Regions from separate parts of the Streptomyces sp. SLBN-118 genome, predicted to be linked through region 3. Evidence: riboswitches for the same ligand, from Rfam matches in the RefSeq annotation. Region 3 holds a riboswitch; each other region holds the start of a gene.

Region 1 (2,191 bases), on a different contig from region 3:
CGCCATGCCGGGCGCGGACTTCACCGTCGTCGTACGCAATGCGCTCGCCTCCCGGCGCGCGGGCGTGGCCTGCGCGGTCGGCGTCGCCGGGGGACTGCTCGTGCACACCGCGCTGGCGGTCGCCGGACTCGCGGCCGTTCTGGTCGCCGTTCCGGTGTTGTTCCGCACGCTGCAGATTCTGGGCGGTGCCTATGTGCTCTACCTGGGCGTACGGGCCGTACGCTCCGCCCTGCGCCCGGTGCTCGCGGTGGAGGATCCCGAGGCCGCGGCCACGCAGGGCATCGGCCGCAGCCTGCGCCAGGGCTTCCTCACGAACGTCCTCAACCCGAAGGCGCCCGTTCTCTTCCTGAGCCTGCTCCCGCAGTTCGTTCCGGACGGTGCGGCGGTACTGCCGCGCACCTTGCTGCTTGCGTCGATCGTCGTCGCTCTGGCGCTGCTGTGGTTCCCGGCGGTGGCCCTGCTCGTGGACCGTCTCGGGAAGTGGCTGCGCAGGCCGCGCACCACCCGGGCCGTCGAAGGCGTCACCGGCGGTGCGCTCACGGCTCTGGGAGTGACCCTGCTCGCCGAGCCGCTCGCGCACTGACCCCGGGGCGCCGGAGGACGGTCCGTCAGCGGACCCGGCCGTACCAGACGCTCTTGGTCCAGATCTTCTCCAGCTTCACCCAGGAGCCGGTCTTCGGCGAGTGCCAGATCCTGCCGCGGCCGGCGTAGATGCCCACGTGGTAGACCCTGCTGCCGGAGTGGAAGAAGACCAGGTCTCCCTGCTGCCTCGAGGAGGCCGGGACACGACGGGTCTTGTTGAACTGCTGCTGAGCCGTACGGGGGAGCTTCTTGCCCACCCTTTTGTACGAATAAAGCGTCAGCCCCGAGCAGTCGAACCGGGAGGGACCCGCGGCGCCGTACCTGTAGGGCGCCCCCCTCTTCGAGGCGGCCACCTTGAGCGCAGCCTTCGCGCGGGTCGTTGCCGCATGGGCCTCGGGAACGGTGCCCGGGACCAGCAGAGAGCCGCCGACGGCGGCAAGGGTCAGTGCCGACACGGCGCCCGCCCTGGTCATCAACAACGGGACATGAATCTGCGGATTCATGCGCAACCCTTCGTCAGCCGCCTGTGAAGGATGACCTGTCGGGTTCGGACGGACGAAGATGCCCGGCCGCGGCTGCGGCTTCACCCCAAGGGACCGCCGGGCTGTCCGGCTGTCCCGTCCTGCTTGGGTCCTCCACTCCTGCCGAAGCGCTTCTGTCGACCAGACATCCGGTGCGGCGGCAGGACTCGGCGTCCGCCCGGACCGCCCCACCGAGATGGTGAGGGCTTGTCGTCCCAGGGATCTTGACCCATGCCGCGCCGGATTTCCGAGTTGAAGCGTCCGTAAGTGAGCTTTGCCACCGCTGACCTGTTCGGGTGGACAGGGGAGATTAGCAGACGAGTACACGACAGTTGAGGAGCCTCGCACCAGCGCAGGAGCAAGGCATTCCGCCCGATCGGTAGTCACAGTGCGCAAGTTGTCCGTAGTCGCGGGCGGTGTGTCGACTGCATCGAATGGGGGATGTACACCAGTACCCTGATGGCGTAGGCGGAAGCGGGTGTTTCGTCAACTCATCGCCGCGGGCGGCATCGTCACCCGTCGCGCCCGCCGCTCGCCGTCGAGCACTCTGAGTGCTTCGGCCAGCGTCGCCGCATGAACCTCGCTCTCACCGCGCAGGTGCATCAGGGTCAGGGCGTTCTTGAGCGCCTCGGCCCGTCCGACCAGCGCCTGTGCCGCGCGGAGTGCGCCGTACGTGTGCGTCGCGCGGGCCGGGTTGATCCTGCCCAGCAGATCGAGCACCTCCAGATAGCTGTCGACGAACTCGCACTCGGCGCGGGTCAGTGCGGGCAGCGGGGGCAGTTCGGGTGGCAGCATCCGGCGCTCACCTCGAACCGGCGGAGGAGAGCGAGGTCTTGCGGTTCTTGATCACATGGTCCACCAGCCCGTAGGCCAGGGCGGCCTCGGCATCAAAGATCTTGTCGCGCTCCAGGTCGGCGGCTATCCGCTCGGTGGTCTGGCCGGTGTGGTGTACGAGCATCCCGGCGAGTTGGGTCCGCAGGCGCAGCAACTCCTGTGCCTGGATCTCCAGATCGGAGGGCCGGCCCTGCAACGGCTCCTCGAGCGCGGGCTGCTGCAGGACGATCCGGGCGCCGGGCAGCGCCATCCGC
Region 2 (2,191 bases), on a different contig from region 3:
GACGCACAGGGCCCCGCCGCGTGGTCCAGCTGTGCGGCGATCGCGGGGCTGCAGGACGACGGCACGGCGACCGGCGTCGACCCCGGCACCGCACCCTCGCCGGCGATCAAGGCCCCGGCGCCGACTGCGCCCGAGGAGTCGACCGGCCCGTCCGCCGAGCCTTCCGCCGAGCCGTCGGCCAAGCCGACCTCTGATGTGACCAAGTCGGCGACGCCGGCTCCCGAAGCGCCACAGGGCGATGGCAGGCACCGCGGCGAGGCGGCCCCCGAGGAGACCGAGCCGGGCAGTGCGGACAGTGAGCGCGAAACGGGGCGTCATGCCTCGCGAGGTGACGGTTCGGCGCATGAGGGGACAGAAGGGGCAGACGAGTCGGACAAGGCCGACAGTGCGGACGCGGCTCCGGGTGAGTACACCGTCGTCCCGGGTGACAGCCTCTCCGCGATCGTCGACAAGGAGAAGCTCTCCGGCGGCTGGACCGCGCTCTACGAGAAGAACCGCGAGACCGTCGGCGACAACCCCGACCTCATCCGTCCTGGCCAGAGCCTCGATCTGGACCTGGGGCAGGGGTAGTTCGCACCTCTATGTCCGAGTCTGCGCAAGTGAGACAAGGGTCTCTTTGTCCCAACTGACGCATCTGACCCGGCGGAATCACCCATTCCGCCCGTCACCTGCGGAAACGTAAATGTCCCACTTGGCAGAATGGGCGATTTCTCCCCGATGTTCGTCTTTGAACATCGGGGAGTCGTGTGTTTACGGTCGGAACCGCTCGCCACCGCGGGCACCACTGACCGTCACGCCGAATCCTGCCGTCGGTCGGGGGGAGTAGTCGTCGCGCAGAGCGCCGAAGGCAGGAGCGGGGGACCCAAGGTAAGTGCCGGGCCCGGCTGTTGAGAGATCGACGGCTGAGACCGGCTTGGGGTGAAGTCGCATGCAAGGACGTGCGACCGGGCAACTCACTTGGCCCGAACCCGACAGCTCACCTCGTAGGCGTCGGTGAGGAGAAGCTCCATGCTGCTTTCCGGCAAAACCAAGCACCGCCGCCCGACCGCTTTCAACCGCGCTACCCGTATCGCCACGTTCGCCGGCGTCGCCGGTGCCGCTGTCGCCCTCCCGCTGATGGGTGCCACCTCGTCCTCCGCCGCGACCGCGTCCGAGTGGGACGCCGTCGCCCAGTGCGAGTCCGGCGGCAACTGGTCCATCAACACGGGCAACGGTTTCTACGGTGGCCTGCAGTTCACCAACTCCACCTGGGCCGCCTACGGCGGCACCGCCTACGCCTCCCGCGCCGACCTGGCCTCCAAGGCCCAGCAGATAACCGTGGCCGAGAAGGTCCTCGCGGGCCAGGGCAAGGGTGCCTGGCCGAACTGTGGCGTGAACCTGTCCAACGCCCCGTACGACGGCGGCTCCGCCGCCGTGCAGCCGGCGAAGCCCGCCGCGAAGCCGGCCCAGAAGCGCGCCGAGGCCCCCACCACCCGCTCCGCGCGTCCCGCAGCCCCGAAGAAGGCTGTGAAGAAGGGCGACGGCGAGTACAAGGTCAAGGCCGGTGACACCCTCGGCAAGATCGCGAAGGCCGAGAAGGTCAAGGGCGGCTGGAAGAAGCTGTTCGACCTGAACAAGAACATCATCAGCGACGCCGATGTCATCTTCCCGGGCCAGCTGCTCCACCTGAGCTGACCCGGGCAGGGCGGAGCCCCAGGATTCGGTGGGCCCGGCGGACCACCGAAACCTGCGGAGCCCCGTCCCCCACAGCCACCCCGGTCCGGCGCGCATTCCCCCCTGCGCGCCGGAGCGGGGTTCTTTCTGTGCCCCGCACGCCGCTACCGCTGTTACTTCCGGGTAGTTCACGCGCTGTTTGTCCTGCGTCGAGTCTCTTCATGCCGTTTTTCGTCCCAGCGGGCGGGCAGCGGCCGACCGATGCCGCCGCGCCGGTTAGGCTCTTGCCGCAAGGCCAAAGAGACCCTGCACTTTCAGCGTCACATCCCAGAAGGAGATGCTCGTGCCGTCCATCGACGTCGTCGTAGCCCGGGAAATCCTGGACTCCCGAGGCAACCCCACGGTCGAGGTCGAGGTTGGCCTCGACGACGGCAGCACGGGCCGTGCTGCTGTTCCGTCCGGCGCCTCCACCGGTGCGTTCGAGGCTCTTGAGCTCCGCGACGGTGACCAGAACCGCTACCAGGGCAAGGGCGTCGAG
Region 3 (2,191 bases):
GCGGCCAAGGAGCTCTCCAAGGAGCTTTTCCCGGCCGTCGCCCGTATGTCACGCCCCCGCCAGGGCACCGAGGAGACCGTGGCCCGGATCGATTCCGCCGCCGTGCGCGCCTTCTACGAGGCGCATGTCCGGCCCGCCACCGCCACCGCGGTGATCGTCGGCGACCTCACCGGAGTCGACCTGGATGCCGTGCTCGCCGAGACCTTCGGCACCTGGACGGGCGACAGCGCCAAGCCCCGTCCCGTCCCGCCGGTCACCGCCGACGACACTGGCCGCGTGGTCATCGTGGACCGGCCGGGCGCCGTGCAGACGCAGCTGCTGATCGGCCGGATCGGCGCTGACCGGCACGACCGCGTCTGGCCCGCGCAGGTGCTCGGGACGTACTGCCTCGGCGGCACTCTCACCTCGCGTCTGGACCGTGTGCTGCGCGAGGAGAAGGGCTACACCTACGGCGTACGGGCCTTCGGCCAGGTGCTGAGGTCCGCCCCCGACGGCTCGGGCGCCTCGATGCTGGCGATCAGCGGCTCGGTGGACACCCCCAACACGGGACCGGCGCTGGACGACCTGTGGAAGGTGCTGCGGACGCTCGCCGCCGAGGGGCTCACCGACGCCGAGCGTGACGTGGCGGTGCAGAACCTGGTGGGTGTCGCTCCGCTGAAGTTCGAGACGGCCGCGTCCGTCGCGGGCACGCTCGCCGACCAGGTCGAGCAGTTCCTCCCGGACGACTACCAGGCGCAGTTGTACGTGCGGCTGGCCGAGACCGGCACCGTGGAGGCGACGGCAGCGGCCGTCAGCGCCTTCCCGGTGGACCGTCTGGTCACGGTGCTCGTCGGGGACGCTTCGGAGATCGAGGAGCCGGTCAGGGCGCTGGGCATCGGCGACGTGACCGTGGTCACCGGCTGACCAGCTCTCGGGGTGCCGGAGCACGGTCCGGACAACTCCGGCCGAACCCGGCGCAACAGGCAAGCGGAACCCCGGCATCCAAGCGATGTCGGGGTTCCGCGTCTTGTCCGCTTTGTTGTGGAGGCTGCCGCTCTGCCCTGTGGCATGCACTACAAAAGGGCCTGTCTGTTTGGCGATTGAAAGTCGGCCCGCCTAGCGTCGGTCCGGCTGTTCGCCAGTAGCCCGCCGCAGCCGCGGCATCGGACAGCCATCGCCGAGTCCCCGTCAGGCGCGAGCCTGGGGAGCCGGGGACCCACTCAGTCCCTGGGGTGAATCGGACGCCTTCGTATCCGTACGGAGGGGCCCGTAGGAGACCTTCCTGCTCCGAACCCGTCAGCTAACCCGGTAGGCGAGAAGGAAGGAAAGGACCAGCCACTTCATGGCGTTCACCCGTGCCACCGGGAAGCACCGTGCCCCGAGCCGCCTTTCGCGCAAGAGCGCGAGCATGGCGGGCGCAGCGGCCCTTGCCACGACCGGCGTCATCGGAACCCTCGCTTCCCCGGCGCTCGCCGCCACCCCGGGCATGACTCCTGTCGAGGACACCGGGATGACCCAGCTGGTCACCGACGACACCCTCGCGGACCAGATCGCCGACCAGGCTGCCGCCCAGAAGCAGGAGGCCGCCGAGGCGAAGGCCGAGGCGGCGGCGAAGCGCAAGGCCGAGGCCCGCGTCAAGGCCGCCCGCGAAGCCAAGGAGCGCGCCGCACGGGAGGCCGAGCGCAAGCGCCTCAACTCCTTCGTCGCGCCGATCAGCGGCTCGTACATCTCCACGGGCTACAAGACCGGCGGCGCCGTCTGGTCCTCCGGCAGCCACACCGGCATCGACTTCCACGCCGCCTCCGGCACCACCGTGCACGCGGTCGGATCCGGCACCGTCGTCGAGGCCGGCTGGGGCGGCGCCTACGGCAACAACGTCGTGATCAAGATGAGGGACGGCTCGTACACGCAGTACGGCCACCTCTCCTCGATCACGGTCTCGGTGGGCCAGAGCGTCACCCCGGGCGCCCAGATAGGTCTCTCCGGCGCGACCGGCAACACCACCGGGCCCCACCTCCACTTCGAGGCGCGCACCGGCTCCGAGTACGGCTCCGACATCGACCCGGTCGCGTACCTGCGTGCGCACGGCGTCGCCGTCTGAGCACGCGCGCCCGAGCGCGTACCGCGAGAAGGCCCCGGCTTCCTGCCGGGGCCTTCGGCGTTTGGATCCCTGGCCAAAAGATATCCCTGGAATCCCGAGTGCCGTCGGAAA
Region 4 (2,191 bases), 880 kb from region 3:
AGCAGGACCGCGAACCGGTCCGCCCAGCCGACGTACATCCCGTCGGGACCCGGGTCGCCGACGCCCTCGGTGAAGCTGTCACCGATCGCCGCGTACGACCCGAATCCCCAGCTGCTCTCTGTTCTCGAATCGTCTGCCACGAGAGCTAATCCTCCCCTGCAGATGTGACCTACGCGACCGTAAGGAGGGGTTGACGGGGAGTGATCTTTACCACCGCTCAGGATTCACCCACGGGGAATACACCGAGTCCCCCCGGCCGCGGGCTGCGGCACGAGGGGAGGGCGGTGAGACGGGCGGCGCCGGTCGACGGGCGTCAGACGGTGACGCCGTGCTGGCGCAGGTAGGCCAGCGGGTCGATGTCCGAGCCGTAGCTCGGGCCGGTGCGGATCTCGAAGTGCAGGTGCGGTCCCGTGGAGTTGCCGGTGGAGCCGGAGAGGCCGATCTGCTGGCCGCCGCTCACACTCTGGCCCGCGGAGACGGCCAGGGAGGAGAGATGGGCGTACTGCGAGTAGGTGCCGTCGCTGTGCTGGATGACGACCTCGTTGCCGTACGCGCCACCCCACCCGGCGGAGACGACGGTGCCCGGGCCGACGGCCTTGACCGTGGTGCCGGTGGAGGCCGCGAAGTCGACACCGGTGTGGTAGCCGCTGGACCACATCGAGCCGGCGAGGTGGTACGGCGTGATGACGGTCGCGCCGTCGACGGGGGTCGTGAAGCCGGAGCTGCTGGTCTGCGGGGCGCTCTTCGCCGGGCCGGAGTCCGTGGAGGCCTTGGCCGCGGTCGTGGAGGCGGCCTTGGCGGCGGTCTTGGAGGCGGCCTTGGCGGCGGTCTTGGTGGCGGACCGGTGCTGGCTCTTCTTGCTGTGCTTCCACTTCTCGGGAGCCGTCGCCTTCGACTTGGCGCCGAGGGTGAGCTTGAGGCCCGGGTGGATCAGCGAGGGGTTGTCACCGACCTGCTCTCGGTTGTCCGCGTACAGCTTCTTCCAGCCACCGCGGACGTTGTGCTCCTCAGCGATCTTGGAGAGATAGTCGCCGGCGACGACGGAGTACGTGGTCGGCGCTGCGGCCGGCTTGTGCGGGGCCCTGAACGCGGCCGGGGCCGCGGCGGCGGTCACCGCCGTGTGCGACGAGGTCGCGACGGGGGCGGTCTTGCCCGCGGCGTGGGCCCCGGTGGCGCCCATCAGCGGGATCGCGATGGCGGCGCCACTCGTGCCCGCTGCGAGGAAACCGCGGGTGATCGGGCTGGTCTTGGGACGGCGATGCTTACCCTTTGCGGGCATGGCGCTTTCCTCTCCGGCGCCGGCGAGGTGAGCTGTCGGGTTCGGGCTGGAGATGCCCGGCCGCGCAGTTGCGCGACTTAACCCCGAGCCGTTCCGGAAAGTGCGGATTCGGCGTACTACCTGGGTCCCCCGCTCCTGCCACACGTGGGTGGGTTCGAATTCCGGGCGGCGGCAGGATTAGGCGGTCCGTCCGGATTGCCGTGAAAGTAAACGAGCCGAGCCGACCGGAACAAGCCAACCCCAATTACGGATCACGAGTCGGCGTGATATCGCCGGAGAATTCCCGTTACGCTCCGTGGATCAATGATCTTCCCAGCCCTTTCAGGCAACGGAATCCATATCCGTCACACCGCCACACACCGTCACGAATATGATCCTGCTCACGAGGCGCGCCCGGCCTCCATTACAGACGGGGCACGCCATATCTAATCGCCCAATCCGGACAGAAGAGTCATTTAATGACTATCGACCGAAGGGGTCCACTTTTGCCCCAGATTTGTCATTGATGAGAAATTGACGCCTGCGGGGGCTGCCGCCGCCGCAGCCGGATCACCGTGGCGTCCAGGTCGCCCTTGAGCCCCGTGTGCAGCCCGTGATGCAGCAGGACGGACCCACGGTGCACGGCTCCGGTGTCCAGGCACTCGTACACAGCTGCCGCATCGATACCGCGAAGCCTGAGCCGCGGCGGCCGTTCGCCGTAGTGCTGCGCCTGCAGCCAGCCGAGGACGACGGTCTCCTCGCCGCGCACGTACTGGACGGCGCTGAGCCCGCGGTCGGGCGCGCGCAGCCGGTACAGCTCGCCGTGCTGCACCAGCGGCCTGATCTTCTTGTAGAGCTCCACCCAGCCGCGCGCCTCGGCGAGCTCGTCGTCGGTCCACTCGGTGAGGTCGCCGCCGATCCCGAGCACCCCGG

What was found. A riboswitch is a leader RNA that binds a small molecule or an ion and turns the genes downstream of it on or off. The one in region 3 is predicted to bind cyclic di-AMP.
Region 1: it holds a riboswitch for cyclic di-AMP, as region 3 does, so the genes downstream of both, FBY35_RS22820 (C40 family peptidase) here and FBY35_RS08880 (M23 family metallopeptidase) in region 3, are expected to answer to the same signal.
Region 2: it holds a riboswitch for cyclic di-AMP, as region 3 does, so the genes downstream of both, FBY35_RS32710 (transglycosylase family protein) here and FBY35_RS08880 (M23 family metallopeptidase) in region 3, are expected to answer to the same signal.
Region 4: it holds a riboswitch for cyclic di-AMP, as region 3 does, so the genes downstream of both, FBY35_RS05135 (LysM peptidoglycan-binding domain-containing M23 family metallopeptidase) here and FBY35_RS08880 (M23 family metallopeptidase) in region 3, are expected to answer to the same signal.

Annotation. Positions count from the first base shown of each region.
Region 1 is NZ_VFNP01000002.1:940,090-942,280, reverse strand. It holds gene FBY35_RS22825 (LysE family translocator) at 1-583, shown strand, start outside; gene FBY35_RS22820 (C40 family peptidase) at 609-1,085, opposite strand; cyclic di-AMP (ydaO/yuaA leader) riboswitch at 1,089-1,244, opposite strand; gene FBY35_RS22815 (hypothetical protein) at 1,590-1,898, opposite strand; gene FBY35_RS22810 (ATP-dependent Clp protease proteolytic subunit) at 1,906-2,191, opposite strand, start outside.
Region 2 is NZ_VFNP01000002.1:3,139,300-3,141,490, reverse strand. It holds gene FBY35_RS32715 (transglycosylase family protein) at 1-570, shown strand, start outside; cyclic di-AMP (ydaO/yuaA leader) riboswitch at 830-1,005, shown strand; gene FBY35_RS32710 (transglycosylase family protein) at 1,009-1,674, shown strand; gene eno (phosphopyruvate hydratase) at 1,991-2,191, shown strand, end outside.
Region 3 is NZ_VFNP01000001.1:1,972,408-1,974,598, reverse strand. It holds gene FBY35_RS08885 (pitrilysin family protein) at 1-903, shown strand, start outside; cyclic di-AMP (ydaO/yuaA leader) riboswitch at 1,145-1,309, shown strand; gene FBY35_RS08880 (M23 family metallopeptidase) at 1,322-2,080, shown strand.
Region 4 is NZ_VFNP01000001.1:1,095,174-1,097,364, forward strand. It holds gene FBY35_RS05130 (SGNH/GDSL hydrolase family protein) at 1-140, opposite strand, end outside; gene FBY35_RS05135 (LysM peptidoglycan-binding domain-containing M23 family metallopeptidase) at 314-1,279, opposite strand; cyclic di-AMP (ydaO/yuaA leader) riboswitch at 1,282-1,440, opposite strand; gene FBY35_RS05140 (alpha-galactosidase) at 1,779-2,191, opposite strand, start outside.